Regions from separate parts of the Photobacterium sp. GJ3 genome, predicted to be linked through region 2. Evidence: riboswitches for the same ligand, from Rfam matches in the RefSeq annotation. Region 2 holds a riboswitch; each other region holds the start of a gene.
What was found. A riboswitch is a leader RNA that binds a small molecule or an ion and turns the genes downstream of it on or off. The one in region 2 is predicted to bind thiamine pyrophosphate.
Positions count from the first base shown of each region.

Region 1: another riboswitch for thiamine pyrophosphate. It lies ahead of thiD (bifunctional hydroxymethylpyrimidine kinase/phosphomethylpyrimidine kinase); the one in region 2 lies ahead of thiC (phosphomethylpyrimidine synthase ThiC).
Region 3: another riboswitch for thiamine pyrophosphate. It lies ahead of thiB (thiamine ABC transporter substrate binding subunit); the one in region 2 lies ahead of thiC (phosphomethylpyrimidine synthase ThiC).

Region 1 covers NZ_CP073579.1:582,652-590,533, reverse strand. The annotation lists gene KDD30_RS19520 (family 20 glycosylhydrolase) at 1-1,434, shown strand, start outside; gene KDD30_RS19515 (VOC family protein) at 1,497-1,853, opposite strand; TPP riboswitch at 2,036-2,133, shown strand; gene thiD (bifunctional hydroxymethylpyrimidine kinase/phosphomethylpyrimidine kinase) at 2,232-3,113, shown strand; gene KDD30_RS19505 (ABC transporter ATP-binding protein) at 3,131-3,901, shown strand; gene KDD30_RS19500 (ABC transporter permease) at 3,894-4,724, shown strand; gene KDD30_RS19495 (ABC transporter substrate-binding protein) at 4,747-5,688, shown strand; gene tenA (thiaminase II) at 5,735-6,406, shown strand; gene KDD30_RS19485 (TetR/AcrR family transcriptional regulator) at 6,527-7,129, opposite strand; gene KDD30_RS19480 (glutathione S-transferase) at 7,232-7,843, shown strand.
Region 2 covers NZ_CP073578.1:3,344,495-3,352,376, forward strand. The annotation lists gene KDD30_RS15625 (thiazole synthase) at 1-642, opposite strand, end outside; gene thiS (sulfur carrier protein ThiS) at 644-853, opposite strand; gene KDD30_RS15635 (HesA/MoeB/ThiF family protein) at 850-1,608, opposite strand; gene thiE (thiamine phosphate synthase) at 1,612-2,253, opposite strand; gene thiC (phosphomethylpyrimidine synthase ThiC) at 2,250-4,178, opposite strand; TPP riboswitch at 4,304-4,401, opposite strand; gene KDD30_RS15650 (universal stress protein) at 4,459-4,881, opposite strand; gene crcB (fluoride efflux transporter CrcB) at 4,989-5,372, shown strand; tRNA gene KDD30_RS15660 (tRNA-Trp) at 5,549-5,625, opposite strand; tRNA gene KDD30_RS15665 (tRNA-Asp) at 5,833-5,909, opposite strand; rRNA gene rrf (5S ribosomal RNA) at 5,951-6,066, opposite strand; rRNA gene KDD30_RS15675 (23S ribosomal RNA) at 6,309-7,882, opposite strand, start outside.
Region 3 covers NZ_CP073578.1:237,013-244,894, reverse strand. The annotation lists gene leuC (3-isopropylmalate dehydratase large subunit) at 1-1,364, shown strand, start outside; gene leuD (3-isopropylmalate dehydratase small subunit) at 1,383-1,985, shown strand; gene KDD30_RS01200 (DUF547 domain-containing protein) at 2,110-2,910, shown strand; TPP riboswitch at 3,004-3,125, shown strand; gene thiB (thiamine ABC transporter substrate binding subunit) at 3,264-4,220, shown strand; gene thiP (thiamine/thiamine pyrophosphate ABC transporter permease ThiP) at 4,237-5,844, shown strand; gene thiQ (thiamine ABC transporter ATP-binding protein) at 5,859-6,572, shown strand; gene KDD30_RS01180 (PhoH family protein) at 6,587-7,882, opposite strand, start outside.

The DNA.
Region 1 (7,882 bases), on a different replicon from region 2:
ATTGACGGTTTGCCTGAGTTAACCGAAGTCGGTTCAAAACGCTGTCACGATCCTGAAGAAAAAACCTGCTTGCTGCCTTTCCTCGGCGCAGGCCCGGACGGCACACCTGAGTCCAATGGCTATTACACCGCGCAAGAGTATCGTGAGATCCTGACACACGCGGCTGCACTGAATATTGAAGTGGTGCCAGAAATTGATATTCCGGGACATGCGCATGCTGCAATCAAAGCCATGGAAGCGCGTTACGATCACTATGCGGCACAGGGGAATCTTGAAAAAGCGAACCAATATCTGCTGACTGATTTTGATGACACCACGCAATATCTGTCTGTTCAGATGTTTACCGACAATGCGATCAACGTCTGCATGGATTCAACCTACAACTTTGTGGATGCCGTGGTAAAAGGCCTGGTCGACCTGCATCAGGGGATTCAGCCTCTCAAAACCTTCCATTTCGGTGGTGACGAAATTGCCGGTGCCTGGGTGAACTCTCCGGTTTGTCAGGCATTTATTGCCAATAACACCGATGGTGTGAACAGTGTCTCGGATCTGAGCCGTTATTTCGTGGAGCGAATTTCCGTTATCACCGCGAACTATGGCTTGGATATGGCGGGCTGGGAAGACGGTCTGATGCATGATGGTCAGGTCTATCCTCGTTCTGAAATGGCCAACACCACGCTGTGGGGGAACGCATGGCAAAACATCTGGGAATGGGGTGTTGCGGATCGCGCTTATAATCTGGCCAACAACGATTATAAAGTCGTCTATAACCATGCAACTCACCTGTACTTCGACCACCCGTACGAGCCCGATCCAAACGAGCGCGGCTACTACTGGGCACCGCGGTTCACCGATACCCGGAAAACCTTTGGCTATATGCCGGATGATGTCTTTGCCAATGCAGATTTCACCCGCGCCGGTGCACCGATTACAAAAGAAGACGTTGTGGCTTCCGCTGGTGTGAAAAAACTGCTGAAGCCTGAAAATGTACTCGGTCTTCAGGGCTCTCTGTGGGCAGAAACGGTGCGTACGGAAGATCAGTTTGAAGGCATGACCTTCCCGCGTGTACTGGGTCTGGCTGAGCGTGCCTGGCATACAGCGAGTTGGGAAGCCAACGACAATGCTGGTATTCCGGCCGATGAAGCCGCACGGAACAGCGACTACAATCACTTCGCCAACCTGCTGGGCCAGAAAGTTCTGCCGAAACTGGAACAGGCCGGTATTGCTTTCAACCTGCCAGTGCCCGGTGGTGTGATTGAAAATGGCGTGCTCAAAGCAAATACCACATTCCCTGGACTGACCATTGAGTTCTCGGCCGATCAAGGCGCAAGCTGGCAAACCTTTGATGCCCTGAACCCACCCGCAGCTTCGGCCGGTGTTCAGATCAGAACGGTTTCCGGCCAGCGGACCAGCCGTGTTGCAACTGTAAATTAATCTGGCAATCCATGAATCAAAGAGCTCCGTGCAGGAGCTCTTTTCTTTTCATGAAGTATCATTTATCGGGGTTCTGCCCACACTGCAAATTCATTCCCGCTGGGCTCGGTGAAATGGAAGCGCCGTCCGCCGGGAAAATCAAAAATGGGCCGGATAATCTGACCTCCAGCTGCAATGACTTGCTGCTCAGTCGCCTCCAGATCATCACTGAACAACACAATGAGTGCCGCCCCTTGCGAGGCGTCCGATTTCATAGGCGCAGCATAAAATCCGCCATCCAGCCCCTGATCAGAAAAAGCGGTATATTCGTCACCGTAGTCTGTAAACGACCAACCAAAAACCGACTGAAAAAAATCTTTTGTTTTCTGAATATCGCGGGCAGGAAACTCTACATAGTTAATTTTATGATGAATATTCACAAGCTTGCTCCGGTTCAATGAGGTTACCGATATCATAGGCTGAAATCGCCAGGAATAAATCACTCAGACAAATTTCGCGTAATTCTTTTGCTTTCACAGAAAAAACAAGGTTAGAATGACCGCGCGATAACAAGCTTGAGAGATTATTCTTCAGCGTCACAACCGTTATCAAAGAATCAAAGTAACGTTAGTCGGGGAGCCGGAAGGCTGAGACCACATCGTGGGACCCGTTGAACCTGATCCAGTTAGCACTGGCGGAGGGAACTAGCAGATAGCCTGCCACCGAAACTGCCAATAACATGGCCCTTTCGATTCGGCCCACTGGCGACTGTACGTCTTCCCTGCCCATCAAACTGGTATTGATGCAAAGGGAAGCAGATGAACAAGCCAGCACAAACCCAACACGCTTCAAACCGCAACACAACGCCTATCGTTCTGACGATCGCCGGATCCGACAGTGGTGGCGGCGCTGGTATTCAGGCCGATATCAAAGCGATTTCCGCGACGGGTGGATATGCATGCTCTGTCATCACAGCCCTGACCGCCCAAAATACTCTGGGCGTTACCGACATCTTTCCTGTCTCTCCTGATTTTGTTGAAGCGCAATTAGATGCCGTTTTCAGTGATCTGAATGTCAAAGCAGTCAAAATTGGGATGCTTAGTGACGCTGGCGTCATTGAGGCTGTGGCCCGAAAACTACGCCAATATCGGCCTGAGCATATCGTCCTTGATCCAGTGATGGTGGCCACCAGCGGTGACCTGCTGCTGGAAACCAAAGCCATCACAACGCTGAAAGCTGAACTTCTGCCTTTAGCAACCCTCATCACCCCCAATTTACCGGAGGCGATTGCGCTCACCCGGTCAGACAATCATGCGGCGCCAGTTCCCTCTGTTGACTCGAGTGACAAAGAAACAATCATCGCACAATTACAATCACTCGATACTGAAGCCGTGCTACTCAAGGGCGGTCACTGGGAAACCGAAAGCCAGAGTACGGATTACCTACTCACCAAAGGTGACATTGTCACCTTCAGTACCCAACGCATTCAGACAAAAAACACCCATGGCACTGGCTGCACATTATCTGCAGCGATTGCCTCCTATCTTGCTCAGGGATACACACGCACTGGCGCCGTCGCAGAAGCGAAAAACTACCTGACTTTAGCGCTGAAATTTGCCGATCAGTTAAAGATTGGTCAGGGTCATGGCCCGGTCCATCATTTTCATGCATTTCAGACGCAGTCCGGGGATCTTGCATGAGCACGCAGGCAAGCCAAATGAACCGTGTAATACAGGGACCTGGCGTGCATTTGTCGGATATCTATCTTCATTTCCCGAGTGCTTCAACCCCCTTATTCGAACATTTGTCTTTGACACTGTTTCCCGGCCAGTGGCATTGCATTCTTGGTCAGAGTGGTTGCGGAAAAACGACTTTACTGAGGCTTCTGGCCAATCTGTTGCCAGAAGATGTTCAGTACCGCGGACAGGTCACAACGTTTGACGGTCACCCGGTCAGCCCGCAGATCGCTTACATGGCACAGCAAGATCTACTGCTGCCCTGGCTGAATGTGATGGATAACGTCTGTTTCAGCTATCGACTCCGGCAACGAAAAGTGAATTCCCAAACTCAGACACGTGCCATGCACTTGCTGGCGCAGGTTGGATTGGCAGATTATGCTCAAGCCAGTCCATCCGAGCTCTCCGGTGGAATGCGCCAACGCGTCGCTTTAGTCCGCACACTGATGCAGGAAAAACCCATTGTCATCATGGATGAGCCTTTTTCTGCGCTGGATGCCGTCACGCGCTACAAACTTCAGGATCTGGCCGCAGAACTGCTGCAGGACCGGACCGTGCTCCTGATTACGCATGACCCGCAAGAAGCACTCCGGCTGGGTCATCATCTGTTTTTGATGCAAGGGAAACCAGCCCGTCTTACCGCCTTCGGGGCACCTGAGGGAGAAATCCCCAGACCCATCAACGCAGCCATGGCAGATGCACAACACCAATTGATGACGACGCTGGCCATGATGGGAAATGAAGATGACTAAATTGATCACGCAAGCTCCCATCGAGCAACCCCGTCCATTTGTCAAAACCACTGGCGGGCTGTTGCAGCATCCGGCGTTCCGGGTTGTCATCACGCTGCTGATGCTCGGATTAGCTTGGCAGGCGGTTGTGATGGTGTTTCAACTGCCTGGATTTATCCTGCCCGAGCCTCTGGCAGTCTTCAATAAACTGATTCAACAGCACGATGTCCTGTTCCGGCATGCTTGGGTGACGGCCACGGAGATTTTTCTGGGGTTGCTCACCGGGCTCACTTTCGGCCTGTTTTGTGCCCTGCTGATGTTGCTGTTTACGCCGGTACGGCGCTGGTTGCTGCCCGTATTAATTGCCAGCCAGGCCATTCCTGTTTTTGCGCTGGCACCCATTCTGATGCTCTGGCTGGGCTACGGCATTGCATCCAAAGTGGTTATGGCTGCCATCATCATCTTTTTCCCGGTCACCACTTGCTGTTTTGACGGATTACGCCATACCCCGCAGGGGTATCTGGACTTAGCCAAAACCATGAATGCCACCCGCTGGCAAATCCTCTGGCATATCCGATTACCTGCAGCCCTGCCCGCACTGGCATCTGGGATTCGCGTCGCGGTTGTTGTTGCACCCATCGGCGCCGTGGTTGGCGAATGGGTGGGTGCCAGTGAAGGGTTGGGTTACCTGATGCTGCAAGCAAATGCCCGGATGATGATTGACGAAATGTTTGCCGCCTTGCTGGTCTTAGCCGGGTTATCCGTCGCACTGTACTTCATCACAGATGCACTCTTAAAACACGCCATCCCCTGGCTGTCTGAAAACAGCCAGTCTGACTCTTAATTGATTCACAAAGGAAGTTCACATGACTTATTTTCCGGCGCGTACTGCGCTCGCGATTGCCGTATCTGCAACCAGCATTCAGCTTCAGGCTAAAGAACTGACGCTGATGCTGGACTGGTTTGTCAACCCAAACCATGGCCCAATCATTATTGCGAAAGAAAACGGTTTATTTAAAGAACAAGGCCTGGACATCAAGATTCAGGAACCTGCCGATCCATCCATGCCCGCAAAACTGGTTGCTGCCGGAAAAACCGATCTGGCAATTTCCTATCAAACCAGTCTGACCATTGATGTTGCCGCTGGCTTGCCGCTTATTCGCGCCTCCACCTTAATTGCAACTCCGCTGAATACGCTGATGGTGCTGGAAAATAAAGGCATTCACTCGCTGGCTGATCTGAAAGGCAAAACCATTGGCATCGCTATCGCCGGAAACGAAGAGGCAACCATTGGCACCATGCTCAAGACAGCCGGTGTGAGCTTTACGGATGTAAAAATCGTCAATGTCGGTTGGGCGCTGTCTTCTTCACTGGCATCAGGCAAAGTCGATGCAATCTGGGGCGGGTTACGAAACTTTGAATCAAATCAGCTGGCACTGGAAGGTTATCAGTCCAAAGCCTTTTTCCCGGAAGAGCATGGTGTACCGCCATATGATGAACTGGTTGTCGTGGCCAATAAAAACACCTACAACGCTGAGGATATTCAGAAATTCAATCTGGCATTAGAAAAAGCCACCCAATTCATCATTAATCACCCGGATCAAGCCTGGAAGACTTTCATTGCTTACTCACCAGACACCCTGAACAATGAGCTGAATCAGCTGGCATGGCGCGATACACTCCCCCGCTTTGCGCTGCGCCCGGCAGCGGTAGATCAAGCGCGTTACGATCAATTTGCGACCTTCATGTACCAGCACAAAATCATCAGCCATGCACCGAAAGCAAAAGACTTTGTACCGGCCTTTTAATGCACCTTTTTGCGGATTTCTACCTCACTGATTTTTGGAGCCTTCGATGAACCATCTGGATTTAATCCAAGCTTGCGACAAAGACTGGTACGCGTACACTCACCATACGTTTGTCACTCAGCTCGCCAAGGGTGATTTAAGCCAACAGGCTTATTTACACTATCTCAAACAGGATTTTCTCTTTCTTAAACACTATGCCAGAGCCTATGCACTGGCCATTTTCAAAGCGAAAACGCTCGAAGAAATGCGCCGACCGTTACCGAGTCTGGAAGCCCTGATCGGCAGTGAGATGCATCATCACATCAGCTATTGCCAGCAATGGGGACTGACTGAATCAGACATGGAAGCCGAAGCTGAAGATGTTGGTACTGTCGCCTACACACGTTATGTTCTGGATACGGGTATGGCAGGCGATTTAGCGGATCTCTTCACGGCACTCGCCCCGTGCGCCATTGGCTATGCCATGATTGGAGAGCGCTTGATTCACGCACCGGATACCCTTGAGACAGGGAACCCCTACTACAGTTGGATCGCCATGTACGGCGGAGAAGAATTTCAGCAGAGTGTGCAGCAAAGCATTCTATTTCTGAATCAATTGCTGGCAGATATTCCGATCGCAAGTTCACGGGGTCAGCAACTCATTCATATTTTCCGCACCGCGACGCGAATGGAAGTGGCCTTCTGGCAACAGGGATTGAATGCGGCAATGACTCGCTAATCATCATTGTTGATCATTTCTCTTTCAGTGATGCTCCATCAACCATAAAGGCCAGCGCAATGCTGGCCTGATACTGAAACCCGGATCACTGACCATCCAATGTGACAGCCATTTACTTCGCTATTTTGCCGCACGACCTGCCTGATGAATCTGCTCAATCATGCCAAACAATATCTTCACGCCATGATCCATCATGTCGTATTGACGAGCTTTGCCAAGCACCCGAATGCCCTGCATTTGCATCACAAGAAAATGGCTCATCTGGACCGGATCAGCAGACGGATCCCAGTCACCGGCAACCTGAGCATTCTGCACCACCCGCTGAAATCGCTCCGCAAGCGCTTCAAACAGCAATGCGCCGGAATCCAGAACACTGGCATCGCAATGCGCACGTTCAAGCAAGGCATTTTGGATAAAACACCCACATGTCTGATCACGCTGCAGGTTCACAAATCGAGTTAAGTAAGCCAGGATATCCGCATAACCGGCTTCATCATGCAGAATCTTCTGCAATGGCGGGAATGCGATCTGCTGCAGGTAATAATCCAGTGCCTCACTAAACAGAGTCGATTTATCTGTATAAGTGTTGTAAAGACTGAACCGATTAATCCCCAGATGATCGACTAAATCAGCAACGGAAGTATCGGCGTAGCCTTTCTGCCAGAACAGCTCCATCGCCTGGATTAGCTTTTCTTCTCTATCAAAATTTTTAGTCCTAGCCATACTTTCTCTCTCAGGCTTTATTTTTCAGTATACAGACTTGACGCAAAGCCATTTATGGCTATAGATTCTATTCTAAACGATCATTCTGATAAAGAGGAAACCATGAAAATCTATGAACTTGCTCCATCCCCGAGTGCACGTCGTGTCAGCATTTTTCTCGCTGAAATGAACCTTGATATCGAACGCGTTTCCGTTGACATTCGTGGCGGTGAAAATCTGTCTGCATCGTTTCAGGAAAAAAGCGCAAATGGTCTGATCCCGGTTCTGGAATTAGAGGATGGCACAACAATCTGTGAATCTCTTGCGATTTGCCGTTATTTTGATGAAATGTATCCTTCTGAGCATTCACTGTTTGGCCGGACCGCCCTCGAAAAAGCTCACATTGAGATGTGGCAGCGAATCGTTGAATTCAAAGGCTTATTTGTTGCAATGCAATCATTCAGAAATTTAACAGGCATCTATCAGGACAGAGAAACCTGCGTGGAAAGCTGGGGACAAGTTTCCAAAGAACGACTGCTGGCTTTTCTGCCAGAATTAGACCAACGTCTATCTCAGTCGGCGTATATCGCGGGCGATCAATTTTCTGTCGCCGACATTACTGCATTCGTGATGTGTAATTTCATGAAGAATCTAGACATCACGGTCAATCCATCACTGCCATCGTTGCATGCATGGTTTACGAAAGTCAGCCAGCGCCCCTCTGTGAACCAGTAAACACAGGCGTTACATCATCTGGGGTGATTTACGACACAG
Region 2 (7,882 bases):
AATCGGATCGGCAGATGCCGCGATGGCCGTATTCACCAGCACCGCATCCGCACCGCGTTCCATCGCCTCAGCCGCATGAGAAGGCGCACCAATCCCGGCATCCACAATCACAGGGACGCGCGCCTGATCGATAATGATGTCGAGAAAATCCCGCGAAGCCAGCCCCTTGTTTGAGCCAATCGGCGCCCCCAGAGGCATGACCGCAGCACAGCCCACCTCTTCCAGGCGCTTGCACAACACAGGATCAGCATGGCAATAAGGCAACACAATAAAGCCTTGCTGTACCAAGGTTTCTGCCGCGGCAAGGGTTTCAATCGGGTCTGGCATCAGGTACTTGGGATCCGGATGAATTTCCAGCTTCAACCAGTTGGTGCCCAGCGCCTCCCGGGCCAGTTGCGCGGCAAAAATCGCCTCTTTGGCATTTTTGGCCCCCGAAGTATTGGGCAACAGATTGACACCAGCCTCCCGCAGCGGGGCAAGAATATCGTCATCCCGGTTTTCAATGTCGACCCGCTTGAGTGCCATGGTCACCAGCTCAGAGCCGGATGCCAGAATTGACTGTGCCATCGCGTCCCGGCCGGCATACTTACCGGTACCGGTGAAAAGACGGGAAGAAAATGTTTTATCAGCAATGGTCAGCATCTTAACCTCCGGCAATGGCTTGAAACAGGGCAATGGTATCGCCATCACTGAGCCGGGTATCAGCCCAGCTGTCGCGACTGATAATGCCTTGATTGAGTGCAACCGCCGTCGCATCCAAAGGCAGCGCGAGTTGTTCCAGCAATTGCAGCAGCGATGTTTCGGCTGTCAGTTGCAGGGCTTTGTCGTTCACTTGAACGGTCATCGTGGTCATAAAGATTCCTTACTGCATACAGGACATTGCGGGTTCATCGGCAGTCCAAATTGCTGCCATTGCAGGGTTAGTGCATCAAACTGGCGAAACTGGCCGACACCGGGCTCACCGCTGCCCGTAATGGCTTTGATCGCCTGCAGGGCCTGAAATGTCCCCATAATGCCGACCACAGGTCCGGCAATCCCGGATTCACTGCAGTTCTGCGGAGCTTTCATCTCGCCGTTCGGAAACAGGCAGTGGTAACAGGGCCCCTGCTGCGCGCGAAAGTCAAAACTCATCAGTTGCCCCTGCCAGCGGATCGCCGCGGCAGAAATCAGCACTTTCTGATGGGCAAAACAAGCCTGATTGATCGCATGACGACTGTCGAAATTGTCGGTACAGTCAAGCACGACATCAGCCAGACTGATTTCCATCGCCAGTTGCAGTTTGGCCAGATTTGCCGTGACGGCACGGGCACGGATATGCGGGTTCAGCGCTTTGACCTGCGCGACTGCCGCCTGCGCTTTGCTTTCTCCCTGATGCCGATCGCGGTAGATAATCTGACGCTGCAGATTCGAGCGCTCGACCCGATCGCCATCCGCAATCACCAGACTACCCACACCTGCGCCGGCAAGATAGAGCGCAGCCGGTGCGCCCAGACCACCCGCACCGATAATCAGAACCTTCGCCTGCTCAAGGGCCTGCTGACCCGACTCACCAATCTCGGGCAACTGCACCTGACGGTGATAGCGCATAAATGATTCATCAGACAACACGGTTCACCTCACCAGTTTGTCTGCGAAGGCTAACAATGCCTGCGCTGTATCCGGGGCGACAGTCACGGCACGCACCACAGCGATACTGGAGACGCCGGTCTGCCAGACTGCATCGACGTTGGTCAGGTCAATGCCGCCAATCGCCACGGTCGGGAATCGGCCCCCAACGGTCGCCAGATGTTCTGACAACTGCGCAACGCCTTGCGGCGGGGTTGGCATCTCTTTGGTCGGGGTCGGGAAAATATGGCCAATCGCCACATAACTGGGTGCGATCGCCATACCACGCTGAAGCTCTGCTGCGGTGCGGGTTGAAACGCCCAGACGGATCCCGGCAGCCCGCAATGCATCCAAATCAGCAATATCCAGATCTTCCTGTCCCAGGTGTATACCATAAGCACCGTGCTTCAGAGCAAGTTGCCAGTAATCATTGATAAACACCTGTGCCTGATACGCCCGTCCCAGACGGATGGCCTCAATGATTTGTGCTTCCAGTTCAGGATGCGCCGGATCCTTGATACGTAGCTGAACGGTTTTCACCCCTAACGGCAACAACTGAGCAATCCAGCGAACATCATCCACCACGGGATAGAGCGGCCCGATGCCGCCCTCCATCGCAGGAAATCCCTGTTTTACATCACCACTCATGCCTGCTCCGCCTCATGGTTTTTTGCCTGATGATACAGCTCGCTGCCTTTCTCACGGAATTCCTCTGCCTTCTGACGCATCCCTTCCAGCGGGTCCTCAAGCATCTGAATCACCTGCGCTTCTTCATTCGCTTTGGCGTACTCGCGCACTTCCTGAGAGATTTTCATCGAACAGAATTTCGGACCGCACATCGAGCAGAAATGTGCGACCTTGCCGGATTCCTGCGGCAGCGTTTCATCGTGATAAGCACGGGCAGTATCCGGGTCGAGGCCCAGATTGAACTGATCTTCCCAGCGGAACTCGAACCGCGCCTTAGACAGCGCATTGTCACGTACCTGTGCCCCCGGATGGCCTTTCGCCAGATCCGCGGCATGCGCACAAAGCTTGTAGGTGATCAGGCCGGTTTTGACGTCATCCTTATTCGGCAGACCTAAGTGCTCCTTCGGCGTGACGTAGCACAACATGGCACAGCCATACCAGCCAATCATGGCCGCGCCGATCCCCGAAGTGATATGGTCATAACCCGGTGCAATATCCGTGGTCAGCGGGCCCAGGGTGTAGAAAGGCGCTTCATCGCAGTGTTTGAGCTGCTCTTCCATGTTCTCTTTGATCAGATGCATCGGGACATGCCCCGGTCCTTCAATCATCACCTGAACATCGTATTCCCACGCAATTTTGGTCAGCTCACCCAAAGTTCGCAGTTCACTGAACTGCGCTTCATCGTTCGCATCGGCCACCGAGCCCGGACGCAGACCATCGCCGAGTGACAGAGAAATATCGTACTGGGCACAGATCTCGCAAATCTCGCGGAAATGCTCATACAGGAAGCTTTCTTTATGATGGGCCAGGCACCATTTCGCCATGATGGAGCCCCCACGGGATACGATGCCCGTGACACGCTTCGCTGTCATCGGTACAAACCGCAGCAAGACACCGGCATGAATAGTGAAGTAGTCGACGCCCTGCTCTGCTTGCTCCAGCAAGGTATCGCGGAACACTTCCCAGGTCAGATTCTCGGCAATACCGTTCACTTTCTCCAGCGCCTGATACATAGGCACCGTGCCGATAGGCACCGGGCTGTTGCGAATGATCCACTCACGCGTTTCATGGATATTACGTCCGGTCGACAGATCCATCACGGTATCGCCGCCCCAGCGTGTCGACCAGACCAGCTTCTCCACTTCTTCTTCAATGGAAGACGTCACCGCAGAGTTACCGATGTTGGCATTCACTTTCACCAGAAAGTTCCGGCCGATAATCATCGGCTCCGATTCCGGGTGGTTGATGTTCGACGGAATAATCGCCCGACCTTCGGCGACTTCTTTGCGTACAAATTCAGGGGTAATGTCTTTAGGCAGGTTTGCCCCGAAGCTTTGTCCCGGGTGCTGCTGGTTGAGGACCTCATCCCGGTAACGGGCGCGTCCCATATTTTCGCGAATTGCGATATATTCCATTTCCGGTGTAATGATCCCCTGACGGGCATAATGCATCTGTGTCACACACTGACCTGCCTGAGCGCGACGGACGCGGGCACGATGTGAAAAGCGAAGCTCATCCAACGTGTCATCCGCCAGACGTTCTTTGGTATACGCTGAACTCAGTTCATCCAGCAGTTCGGTATCACTTCGTTCTTCAATCCAGGATTCACGCAGTTTCGGCAAACCCTGATAGATATCGATGGCCTGTGCAGGGTCGGTATAAAAGCCGGAGGTGTCGTAGACACGAATCGGCTCATTCGGTTCAAAGATCGGGTTATTTTTATCACCACCGACTAATGAATCAGCCTGAGAAATTTCCCGCATCCCGACACGGATATCGTCCCGGCTGCCGGTTACATAGATTTTTCGTGAATTGGGATAGGCTTGGGTGGTGAGAGAATCAATGAATTGTTTCGCTTCCAGTCTCGCTTGTTTGCGACTCGACATAGCAATTTCCTTTTATCCATTTCAGGGAAGTTGCTTGGCGGATGGGCGCGTAAACAAGAGGCAGACACAAGTAGGGCGTGTCGCATCGTCTGATACAGCTGCTATCACGAAAAGATAGCAAGGCAGAAGATTTTTCTCTTGTTCCCTTCGCAGATACTAATCTGATCAGGTTCAACGGATCCCGCGATGCGGTCTCAGCCAGTTGGCACTCCGACAAGTTGAGCCACGAGTATATGCAAGACGGCGGCTTCCAGCAAGCAGCAGCTGATGTTTTATCCACTCAGCGGATCACCAGCAGATCGCAGTCGAGCTTCTGAGCCAGATGATGATGAAGATCGTTCAGCCAGAGTATCTCGTGCCGGGTACGGCCAATAATCACCAATTCAGCCTTCACCTGATGGGCCAGCTTTGTGATTTGTGCTGCAATGTCCCCATCTGCCAGATGAATCGCCCGAACCGGCAGAGGGGAATGCTGCGCCAGCTCAGACAGTTGTTTCATCCTTTTTTGCTGCTGTGCGTTGTGTGCTTCTTCCAGTTGTAATTCAATATCCAGAAAACTGACCTCCCCGGCACCTGGTTCGACATAGCCCAGAAAGTAATCCGCCTGATGATGTGAGGCAATCACACCGGCTTTCACCACCTGCTGTTGCGCCTGCGGATGATCCGGATTCACCGCCAGCAATACGCTCTTATACAGCCTCATCTGATCTCCTTCGCCATCATTCTTTTTTTGCCTGCTTTCAGGCATTCAACATGGGCTCCATTTCATGCTATTAGTATGGCTGAACATTTTATTGTCAGAGAAAACCTATGAATCAATTGATGACGCTGAGTTTCATTGCCGCAGGCGGTGCTTTAGGTGCCTGCAGCCGTTACCTCATTGCTGAGCTCTGCGTAGTCCTGTTCGGACGGGGATTTCCTTACGGTACACTGGCGGTCAATGTGATCGGTTCACTGATCATGGGGGCTCTGATGTCTGCGCTGAACCAAGGCTGGATTGCAGCAACCCCGTGGCGACCACTGATCGGTCTGGGCTTTCTGGGCGCACTCACGACCTTTTCCACTTTTTCAATGGACAACCTGATTCTGCTTCAGCAAGGTGCTCTGGTGAAAGCTGGGCTTAATATCCTGCTCAATGTCGTCCTGAGCCTCGCTGCCTGTTTTCTGGGGTATCAGTTGCTCCAGCGCGGATAATGCTGCTGAGTGCCTTGTAACGCCGAGGATAAACGACATCAACCTCGTTCAGAAGTGGGCTTTATTTCGCAGGGGATGACGGATCGACCGGGCTGGCGCTCCAGCCGCCGACATCAGCGCAACGCGCTGAACCTCAGATACGACAAAGCCCCGTCCGGAGACGAGGCTTTTAAATTTGGCAGGGGATGACGGATTCGAACCGCCGACATTCGGTTTTGGAGACCGACGTTCTACCGGACTGAACTAATCCCCTAGAAGTGATGAGTATTGTATACAGCTTGGCGAGAATTACCAGCCCTAGATCCTGAAAATGATTCATTGCTTTATCAAGCGCTTATAAAAACAGCAGCTTGACGTCGCGTTCAATCCAGCATTCCGGCCCGCAACCAAAGTACGCAGTACTTTTCGGAAGTCCTGATATGAAAAAAGCCCCAGTCTTTCGACTGGGGCTTCTAAGAAGTGGCGGAGCGGACGGGACTCGAACCCGCGACCCCCGGCGTGACAGGCCGGTATTCTAACCAACTGAACTACCGCTCCACACGGTCGAAACCAGAGTGACTCTGATTTCTAAATAGGGTGCCTGGCGATGTCCTACTCTCACATGGGGAGACCCCACACTACCATCGGCGCTGCTGCGTTTCACGTCTGAGTTCGGCATGGGATCAGGTGGGTCCACAGCGCTATGGTCGCCAGGCAAAATCGGTGTGATCATCCCGCTGGTGAGAATCAATCCTGACGGCATTGCCTGCCTCCTTCACTCAGTTATGTACTCATGTACACGCCTTCGTTCAGTGCGTGGGCGGCTTTGTCAGCCTTGATTCTTCCTGCGCTACCCTGGGCACGCAGTTCGGGACAATCTCTGGAAAACTGTCTAGTGTTCTCAGCACATCATTCAAGTGCTTATGGAGTCCGTACTTCAAACCCTTTGGGTGTTGTATGGTTAAGCCTCACGGGCAATTAGTACAGGTTAGCTGAGCGCCTCACAACGCTTACACACCCTGCCTATCAACGTTCTAGTCTCGAACAGCCCTTCAGGAGACTTAAAGTCTCAGGGATGACTCATCTCAGGGCCAGCTTCCCGCTTAGATGCTTTCAGCGGTTATCTGTTCCGAACTTAGCTACCGGGCAATGCGTCTGGCGACACAACCCGAACACCAGCGGTTCGTTCACTCCGGTCCTCTCGTACTAGGAGCAACTCCCTTCAATCATCCAGCGCCCACGGCAGATAGGGACCGAACTGTCTCACGACGTTCTAAACCCAGCTCGCGTACCACTTTAAATGGCGAACAGCCATACCCTTGGGACCGACTTCAGCCCCAGGATGTGATGAGCCGACATCGAGGTGCCAAACACCGCCGTCGATATGAACTCTTGGGCGGTATCAGCCTGTTATCCCCGGAGTACCTTTTATCCGTTGAGCGATGGCCCTTCCATTCAGAACCACCGGATCACTATGACCTGCTTTCGCACCTGCTCGAACCGTCATTCTCGCAGTTAAGCGGGCTTATGCCATTGCACTAACCTCACGATGTCCGACCGTGATTAGCCCACCTTCGTGCTCCTCCGTTACGCTTTGGGAGGAGACCGCCCCAGTCAAACTACCCACCAGGCACTGTCCGCACCCCGGATAACGGGGCGACGTTAGAACATCAACACGACAAGGGTGGTATTTCAAGGACGGCTCCACAGATACTGGCGTACCTGCTTCGAAGCCTCCCACCTATCCTACACATGTAGGGTCAATGTTCAGTGCCAAGCTGTAGTAAAGGTTCACGGGGTCTTTCCGTCTAGCCGCGGGGACGCAGCATCTTCACTGCGATTTCAATTTCACTGAGTCTCGGGTGGAGACAGCGTGGCCATCATTACGCCATTCGTGCAGGTCGGAACTTACCCGACAAGGAATTTCGCTACCTTAGGACCGTTATAGTTACGGCCGCCGTTTACCGGGGCTTCGATCAAGAGCTTCTCCGAAGATAACCCCATCAATTAACCTTCCGGCACCGGGCAGGCGTCACACCGTATACGTCATCTTTCGATTTTGCACAGTGCTGTGTTTTTAATAAACAGTTGCAGCCACCTGGTATCTGCGACTGCCAGCAGCTCCAAGAGCAAGTCTCTTCACCACCGGCAGCGTACCTTCTCCCGAAGTTACGGTACCATTTTGCCTAGTTCCTTCACCCGAGTTCTCTCAAGCGCCTTGGTATTCTCTACCCGACCACCTGTGTCGGTTTGGGGTACGATTCCTTACTATCTGAAGCTTAGAGGCTTTTCCCGGAAGCATGGCATCAATGACTTCACCACCGTGGTGGCTCGACATCGGGTCTCAGCCTTAAAGATGGTCCGGATTTGCCTAAACCATCAGCCTACACCCTTGAACCGGGACAACCGTCGCCCGGCCCACCTAGCCTTCTCCGTCCCCCCATCGCAATAGTAAGCAGTACGGGAATATTAACCCGTTTCCCATCGACTACGCCTTTCGGCCTCGCCTTAGGGGTCGACTCACCCTGCCC
Region 3 (7,882 bases), 500 kb from region 2:
GTGAAAACCCGATCCTGTATATCGATCGTCATCTGGTCCATGAAGTTACCTCACCACAGGCGTTTGACGGCCTGCGTGAAAAAGGCCGCAAAGTCCGCCAGACCGGCAAGACGTTTGCCACCATGGATCACAATGTGTCCACTCAGACCAAAGACATCAAAGCGTCCGGCGAAATGGCACGGATTCAGATGGAAACCCTGGCAAAGAACTGCGAAGAATTCGGCGTCACCCTGTACGATCTGAACCACAAATATCAGGGCATCGTCCACGTCATGGGGCCTGAACTGGGGATCACGCTGCCGGGCATGACCATTGTCTGCGGTGATTCTCATACCGCTACCCACGGTGCATTCGGATCGCTGGCGTTCGGCATCGGCACCTCGGAAGTAGAGCATGTGCTGGCCACTCAGACCCTGAAACAGGCCCGCGCCAAAACCATGAAAATTGAGGTCAAAGGCCAGGTCGCTCCGGGGATCACGGCAAAAGACATTATTCTGGCCATCATCGGCGAAACCACGGCAGCCGGCGGTACCGGTTATGTGGTCGAGTTCTGTGGTGAAGCCATCACTGATCTGACGATGGAAGGCCGGATGACGGTCTGTAACATGGCGATTGAGCTGGGTGCCAAAGCGGGTCTGATCGCGCCGGATCAAACCACCTTTGATTACATCAAGGACCGCAAGTTTGCCCCGACCGGTGCCGATTTCGACGCTGCCGTGGCCTACTGGCAAACCCTGAAGTCGGATCCGGACGCCCGGTTCGACAAAGTGGTGACGCTGGATGCACAAAGCATCAAACCTCAAGTCACCTGGGGCACCAACCCGGGACAAGTGATTGCTGTCGATGCACCGATTCCGGCACCGGAAAGCTTCAGCGATCCGGTCGAGCGCGCTTCTGCAGCCAAAGCACTGGCGTATATGGGTCTGGAAGCCGGGAAAAAGCTGGCTGATTTTCCGGTTGATAAAGTTTTCATCGGTTCGTGCACCAACTCTCGCATCGAAGATATGCGGGCCGCGGCAGCCGTCGCGAAAGGCCGCAAAGTCGCAGCCAATGTTCAGGCGCTGGTCGTCCCGGGTTCTGAACAGGTGAAAGCGCAGGCGGAAAAAGAAGGTTTGGATAAAATCTTCATCGAAGCCGGTTTTGAATGGCGTCTGCCGGGTTGCTCCATGTGTCTGGCAATGAACAACGACCGCTTGGGTCCCGGGGAGCGCTGCGCGTCCACCAGTAACCGGAACTTTGAAGGTCGTCAGGGCCGTGATGGCCGGACTCATCTGGTCAGTCCCGCCATGGCTGCTGCTGCAGCCTGTGCCGGTCACTTCGTGGATATCCGCGAGCTGGACCAAGCAACCGTCGCCACCGCCTAACAGAGAAGGAAGAAAACCATGGCAGGAATCAAACAACATACCGGACTGGTGGTGCCGCTGGATGCCGCAAACGTCGACACCGACGCCATCATACCTAAGCAGTTTTTACAGAAAGTAAACCGGATTGGGTTTGGCAAACATTTGTTCCATGACTGGCGTTTTCTGGACGATGCCGGTGAGCAGCCAAATCCGGAATTTGTCCTGAACTACCCGCGCTATCAGGGGGCAAGCATTTTGCTGGCCCGTGAAAACTTCGGCTGCGGGTCGTCTCGTGAGCACGCCCCATGGTCGCTGGCGGATTACGGGATCAAAGTCATGATCGCGCCGAGCTTTGCCGACATTTTCTACGGCAACTCGATCAACAACCAGATGGTCCCGGTTCGCCTGACCGAAGCTGAAGTCGACGAACTGTTCCAATATGTCGAAGCCAGCGAAGGCGCGGAGATCACGGTCGATCTGGAAACCATGACGGTCACCGCCAATGGCAAATCGTATTCGTTTGAAATCGACGCGTTCCGCCGCCACTGCCTGCTGAACGGTCTGGACAACATCGGGCTCACGTTGCAGCACGAAGATAAAATCGCAGATTATGAAAGCAGGATCCCGGCATTTCTGGCCTGATCGCCCGTCTTTCTGATTGACGCTGACACCCTGCTCCGGCAGGGTGTTTTTTTACCCCAGATTTCAGAAAGAATCCGTGCGCATCACGGTCTGTTGGGTATCGCTCACTGACAAAGGTGTTCCCATGATTCTTCGCCGGCAATCTGTTCTCACATTCCTCTTGTTGGGTTTTCTCAGCCTGAGTTTCCCGGCTTTCGCCGCCCCCAAGGCTGATCTCTGGCCGTTCTGGCAAGCCAGTCAAACCCAGAGCACAAAAACAGTTGATCATGGCGCATGGCAACACCTGCTGGATCATTATCTGGTTGTGGCACCGCAACAAACCCGTTTCCGTTATGCCGCCGTGACGACAGCCGATAAAGTTGTGCTGAACGGTTATCTGAACACCCTGACGGCGGAAGATCCGCGCCAGCTGAACCGAAATGAGCAGTTTGCTTACTGGGTGAACCTCTACAACGCACTGACGGTGAAGGTGATTCTGGACAACTATCCGATCAGCTCAATCACCAAACTGGGCGGTTTCCTCAGCTTCGGTCCCTGGGATGAAAAGCTGATCACCATTGATGGACAGCAGTTGTCGCTGAACGATATCGAGCACAGAATTCTGCGGCCAATCTGGCAGGACAAACGCATTCATTATGTGGTGAACTGTGCCAGCCTGGGTTGTCCGGATCTGCTGCCGAAAGCAATGAACGCCAGCAATCTCAACGCGCAGCTCGAAGCCGCTGCCACACGCTTCATCAACAGCCGCAAAGGCGTTCAGGAATCCGGTGGAAAAGTCCGATTATCCTCGATTTATGACTGGTATCAGTCTGACTTCGGTGCGCTGCCAGACTTACAACAGCACCTGAACATGTATCGTGAACAACCCGTCACTCTGAACAAACCCGTATATGACTACGACTGGCGGCTCAACGAAGCCCGCTGATCCCGCAAGATACTGTGTCTGACCTTGGGTCAAACCTTTGGCCAGACGCAGCATTGTGGCTGGCAAAGGTGCGCAGCCCCGTTTACAATGAGAGCCGTTCTCATGGGGAGTCATCCGACTGAGATCGTGTTATTCGCCCATCACGGGAGAATACACGGGACCCATCGAACCTGAACCAGGTCATGCTGGCGTAGGAATTGAGAAACGGAAAGCACCTGATTGCAATTTGCCGTGTCTTTCCGGGACAAACCGCCCACTCACTCGACGCCGCGCCTTCTTGAAGAAATTGGAATTCCCTGCCCGTCAGGACTCAGGAGCGCTTTGTGAAACACCTCATTACCGCTTTACCTTTCATGGTTGCAGCAACTTCAGCGGCCGCCGCACAACCCACCTTAACCGTGTATACCTACAGTTCGTTTACTGCCGACTGGGGACCAGGTCCGGCCATTGAAAAAGCGTTCGAAAAAGAATGTGGCTGCGACCTGAAGTTTGTTGCGCTGGATGATGGCGTCTCTATCCTCAACCGGGTTCGCCTGGAAGGTAAAGGGACCAAAGCAGATGTTCTGCTGGGCCTGGACAACAACCTGATGACCGAGGCTAAGAAAACAGGCCTGCTGGCCACCAGCACTATAGATACTTCAGCCGTGACCATTCCGGGTGGCTGGAAAGACGATACCTTTGTTCCTTTTGATTACGGTTATTTCGCCTTCATCTACGACAGCGAAAAACTGAAAAATCCCCCCAGCAGCCTGAAAGAGCTGGTGACACGCGAAGATCTGAACCTGATTTATCAGGATCCGCGCACCTCTACGCCGGGTCAGGGTCTGATGCTGTGGGTGAAATCCGTTTATGGCGATCAGGCAACCCAAGCCTGGCAACAACTGGCGAAGAAAACCGTCACCGTCACCAAAGGCTGGTCTGAGGCCTATAACATGTTCCTCAATGGTGAAACGGATCTGGTGCTCTCGTATACCACTTCACCGGCGTATCATCTGATTGCCGAGAATGAAGACAAGTATAAAGCTGCCAATTTCAGCGAAGGACACTATATGCAGGTTGAAGTCGCAGCCAAGCTGAAAAACACCCAAAACAACGCGCTGGCCGATCAGTTCCTGAACTTTATTCTGACGCCTGGATTCCAGTCTGAGATCCCAACAGGCAACTGGATGTATCCGGTGACGAATCAGGCCCTGCCGGAAGGCTTCAGCACGCTGACGCGTCCGGCCAAATCGCTGGAGTTCAGCGCAGATGAAGTCGCCAAAGAGCGCAGAACCTGGGTCCGCGAATGGCAAACCGCACTGACTCAGTAATCGTATAGGTTTTCTCTTGTTACTTTCCCGTTCCAGCCTGCCCGGCGTGATGAGTGCCGGGCTGATTTTGATTCTGGTCGGCGGGGCGCTCAGCGCCCTGCTCGGACAAGCCACGGCATTACACCCGCTGGCCCTCTGGCAGGACCCCTATCTGCGCCATGTCACTGCATTCAGCTTCAAACAAGCGCTGCTCTCGACCCTGCTGAGTGTCATCCCTGCAATCCCTGTCGCTTACGCCCTGTCGCGGCGGCGGTTTCCGGGCCGATCTCTGCTATTGCGACTGTTCGCGATGACCGTGGTGCTGCCAGTGCTCGTAGCTGTATTTGGCTTGCTGGCGATTTACGGCAACAGCGGCCTGCTGGCACAAGGGCTGGCCGGGCTGGAGATGAAACTCCCGTTCAGTATTTATGGTCTGAACGGGATTTTGCTGGCGCATGTCTTTTTGAATCTGCCGCTGGCCTGCCGGTTACTCCTGCAAAGTCTGGAAGGCATTCCGGCGGAGCAGCATCAGCTTGCTGCGCATCTGGGAATGAAAGGCTGGCCGCTGTTCCGGCTGGTTGCCTGGCCCCGGTTGCGTCAGCAATTGCCGCAGGTGGCAGGGCTGGTCTTTATGCTGTGCTTCACCAGTTTCGCGGTCATTATGTCGCTGGGTGGCGGTCCGAAAGCAACCACGATTGAACTGGCCATTTATCAGGCGTTGCGCTACGACTTCGATCTGGCTGCCGGGGCTATGCTAGCGCTGTGGCAAATGCTGCTCTGCTGCGCGCTGGTTCTCTTCAGCCAGCGCTTTGCCCGACCGCTGGCAACCCTGAGTGGCCGGGTTCAGCAAGGCCATCCGAATTATCTCGACAGCCGGGCGGCCCGCATTTGGGATACCCTGTGGATTGGTCTGGTGCTGCTGCTGGTGCTGCCACCGATGCTGGCCGTACTGGGGGCTGGTCTGAACAGCCAGCTCCCGCAACTGCTGACAACCCCCGCGCTGTGGCAGGCTGTGACTCACTCGTTGCAGATCGCGGCGCTGGCGTGTGTGCTGGCACTGGTCAGCGGCATTGCGATTCTCTGTGCCAGCCGCTTCTGGCGCTTGCAGCGCTACCGCTGGTCTGCCGACGGACTGGAACTGATCGGCACCATTATTCTGGTGACGCCGGGACTGGTGATCAGTACCGGGCTGTTTCTGCTGCTGCGCGAATTCACCGATGTCTTCGCCTCGGCTTTCTGGGTGGTGGTCGCCGTCAATGCGCTGATGGCGCTGCCCTATGTGATCAAAACCCTCAGCCAGCCGATGCTGCATCTGGCCCAGCAGTACAATCCGCTGTGTCAGAGTCTGGGCATGCGCGGGCTGTCCCGGTTATATCTGGTCGAGTGGCGGGCACTGCGCAAGCCGATTGCGCAGGCAATGGCGATCAGCTTTGTGTTATCACTGGGTGATCTCGGCGCCATTGCTCTTTTTGGCAGTCAGGACTTTCAGACCCTGCCTCTGTATCTGTTCCAGCTGATGGACAGCTATCAGATGGATGCGGCAGCCGTGGCTGCCCTGCTGCTGCTTCTGCTCAGTCTGGGGATTTTCACCCTGGTCGAAAACCTGCTGCTTTCACGAGCCGCGACCACCTCTTCTACGGATTAATCAGAATGTCTCCGATGCTGTCTCTCTCCCAACTCAGCCACTGCTATCGCCACGGCAATCAGGAACCCATGACCCTGTGCTTTGATCTCGAAGTCAGTCAGGGCGAGATTCTGGCGGTGATCGGCCCGAGCGGTGCCGGAAAAAGTACGCTACTGGCGATGATCGCAGGGTTTCTCAAACCCGACAGCGGCACGCTGCACATCAATGGCCAGCCAATCCACCAGCAGTCGCCCGCGGATCGTCCTCTGTCGATCCTGTTTCAGGATCACAACCTGTTCCCGCACCTGAGTGTGTTCGATAACATTGCGCTGGGGATCCATCCAGGGTTAAAACTCAGCCCGGCAGACAAAGCTCACATCACAGCCGCCGCGGAACGGGTGGGCATCGCTCAGTACCTGACCCGTCTGCCAGAACAACTGTCCGGCGGCCAGAAACAACGGGTGGCGCTGGCGCGCTGTCTGGTGCGTCATCGGCCGCTGTTGCTGCTGGATGAGCCTTTTTCTGCGCTGGATCCGGCGCTGCGACAGGACATGCTGACTCAAGTCGCCAATCTCGCCAGAGAAGATGGGATCACTGTGCTGATGATCACCCACAGTCCGGAGGATGCCGTCAAAATTGCCGATCACTGTGCTTTTGTCGATCAGGGGCGGATTCAGGTGTGTGGCCCCACCCGGCAGGTGCTGGGTGAGGCATCGAATGAAAGATTGAAGCAGTATCTGGGACGCTGAGTCCCGTTCTGGTATTACAGATTCTCTTCGGCAAATTCTGCCAGACGACTGCGAACCACGCCATTGAGGTAGATATTGGCGCTGCCCTCGAAATTTTTAAATCGCTCGACGATATAGGTTAGGCCTGATGTAACAGGCGACAGGTAAGTGGAGTCGATCTGCGCCAGGTTCCCGGAACAGACCAGCTTGGTGCCTTCACCACAGCGGGTGATGATGGTCTTGATTTGCGACGCGGTCAGGTTCTGACACTCATCCAGCAACACAAAGGCATTCTGGATCGAGCGGCCGCGCATGAAGTTGATGGATTTAAACTGGATATTGGCTTTCTCGAAGATATATTTCATCGAGCCGTCCGTGCAGACATCGTGCTTGTGCAGTGCCTCCATGGTGTCTGTCACAGCAGCCAGCCAGGGCATCATTTTCTCTTCTTCCGTCCCCGGCAGGAAGCCGATGGACTCGGCAATGTCCGGCGTATTCCGGGTGACAATGATCTTGTCGTACATGCCTTTTTCGATCACCTGTTCCAGCGCGGCAGCCATCGCCAGAATGGTTTTACCGCACCCCGCAGGACCGGTCAGAATCACCAGATCAATATCCGGATCGAGCAAAGCATCCATCGCCATGCCCTGATAGATATTTTTCGGATGGATTCCCCACGCCTGACGGTGCATCAGCCGCTCGTGTCCCAGATCTTTCAGGGTGACGTTTTCACCGTCCAGCTCCTGAATCCGTGCAGCAAAATCCGTATCTTCATCAATCAGATACTGATTGACGAATGGTGTATCAAACAGTTCCTGTGGCAGCGTATGCAGCGTGGAGCGGCCACGTTTTTCAGAATGACATTCCCCCACGCGTTCCCAGAAGCTGCCCGGATAACGGTGGAACCCTTTGGTCAGCAGACTGACATCGTCAATCAGCTGGTCGGAACGATAGTCATCGACATACAGCACCCCGGCGCCTTTCGCACGCAACCGCATGTTGATGTCTTTGGTGATCAGCACCACTTTACGTGGCGCATAATGGTTTTGCAGGTAGAGCACCCCATTGAGGATCCGGTTGTCACCGGCTTTATCCGCAAAGGCATGGACCGTTTCGTGAATTTCGTAATCCGCGAAAATGGCGATACGTCCTTTGTGGTCACCTTCGGTCGGCAGTGGGATCCCGGCAGAGATCTGCTCTGGTGTCGCATCGTGAAAGATTGCTTCCAATGCTCGGATGGCAACCCGGGCATCACGGGCAACATCCCGTTTGCTGTCTTTGATTCGGTCCAGTTCTTCCAGAACTGTCATGGGTATAACTACGTCGTGCTC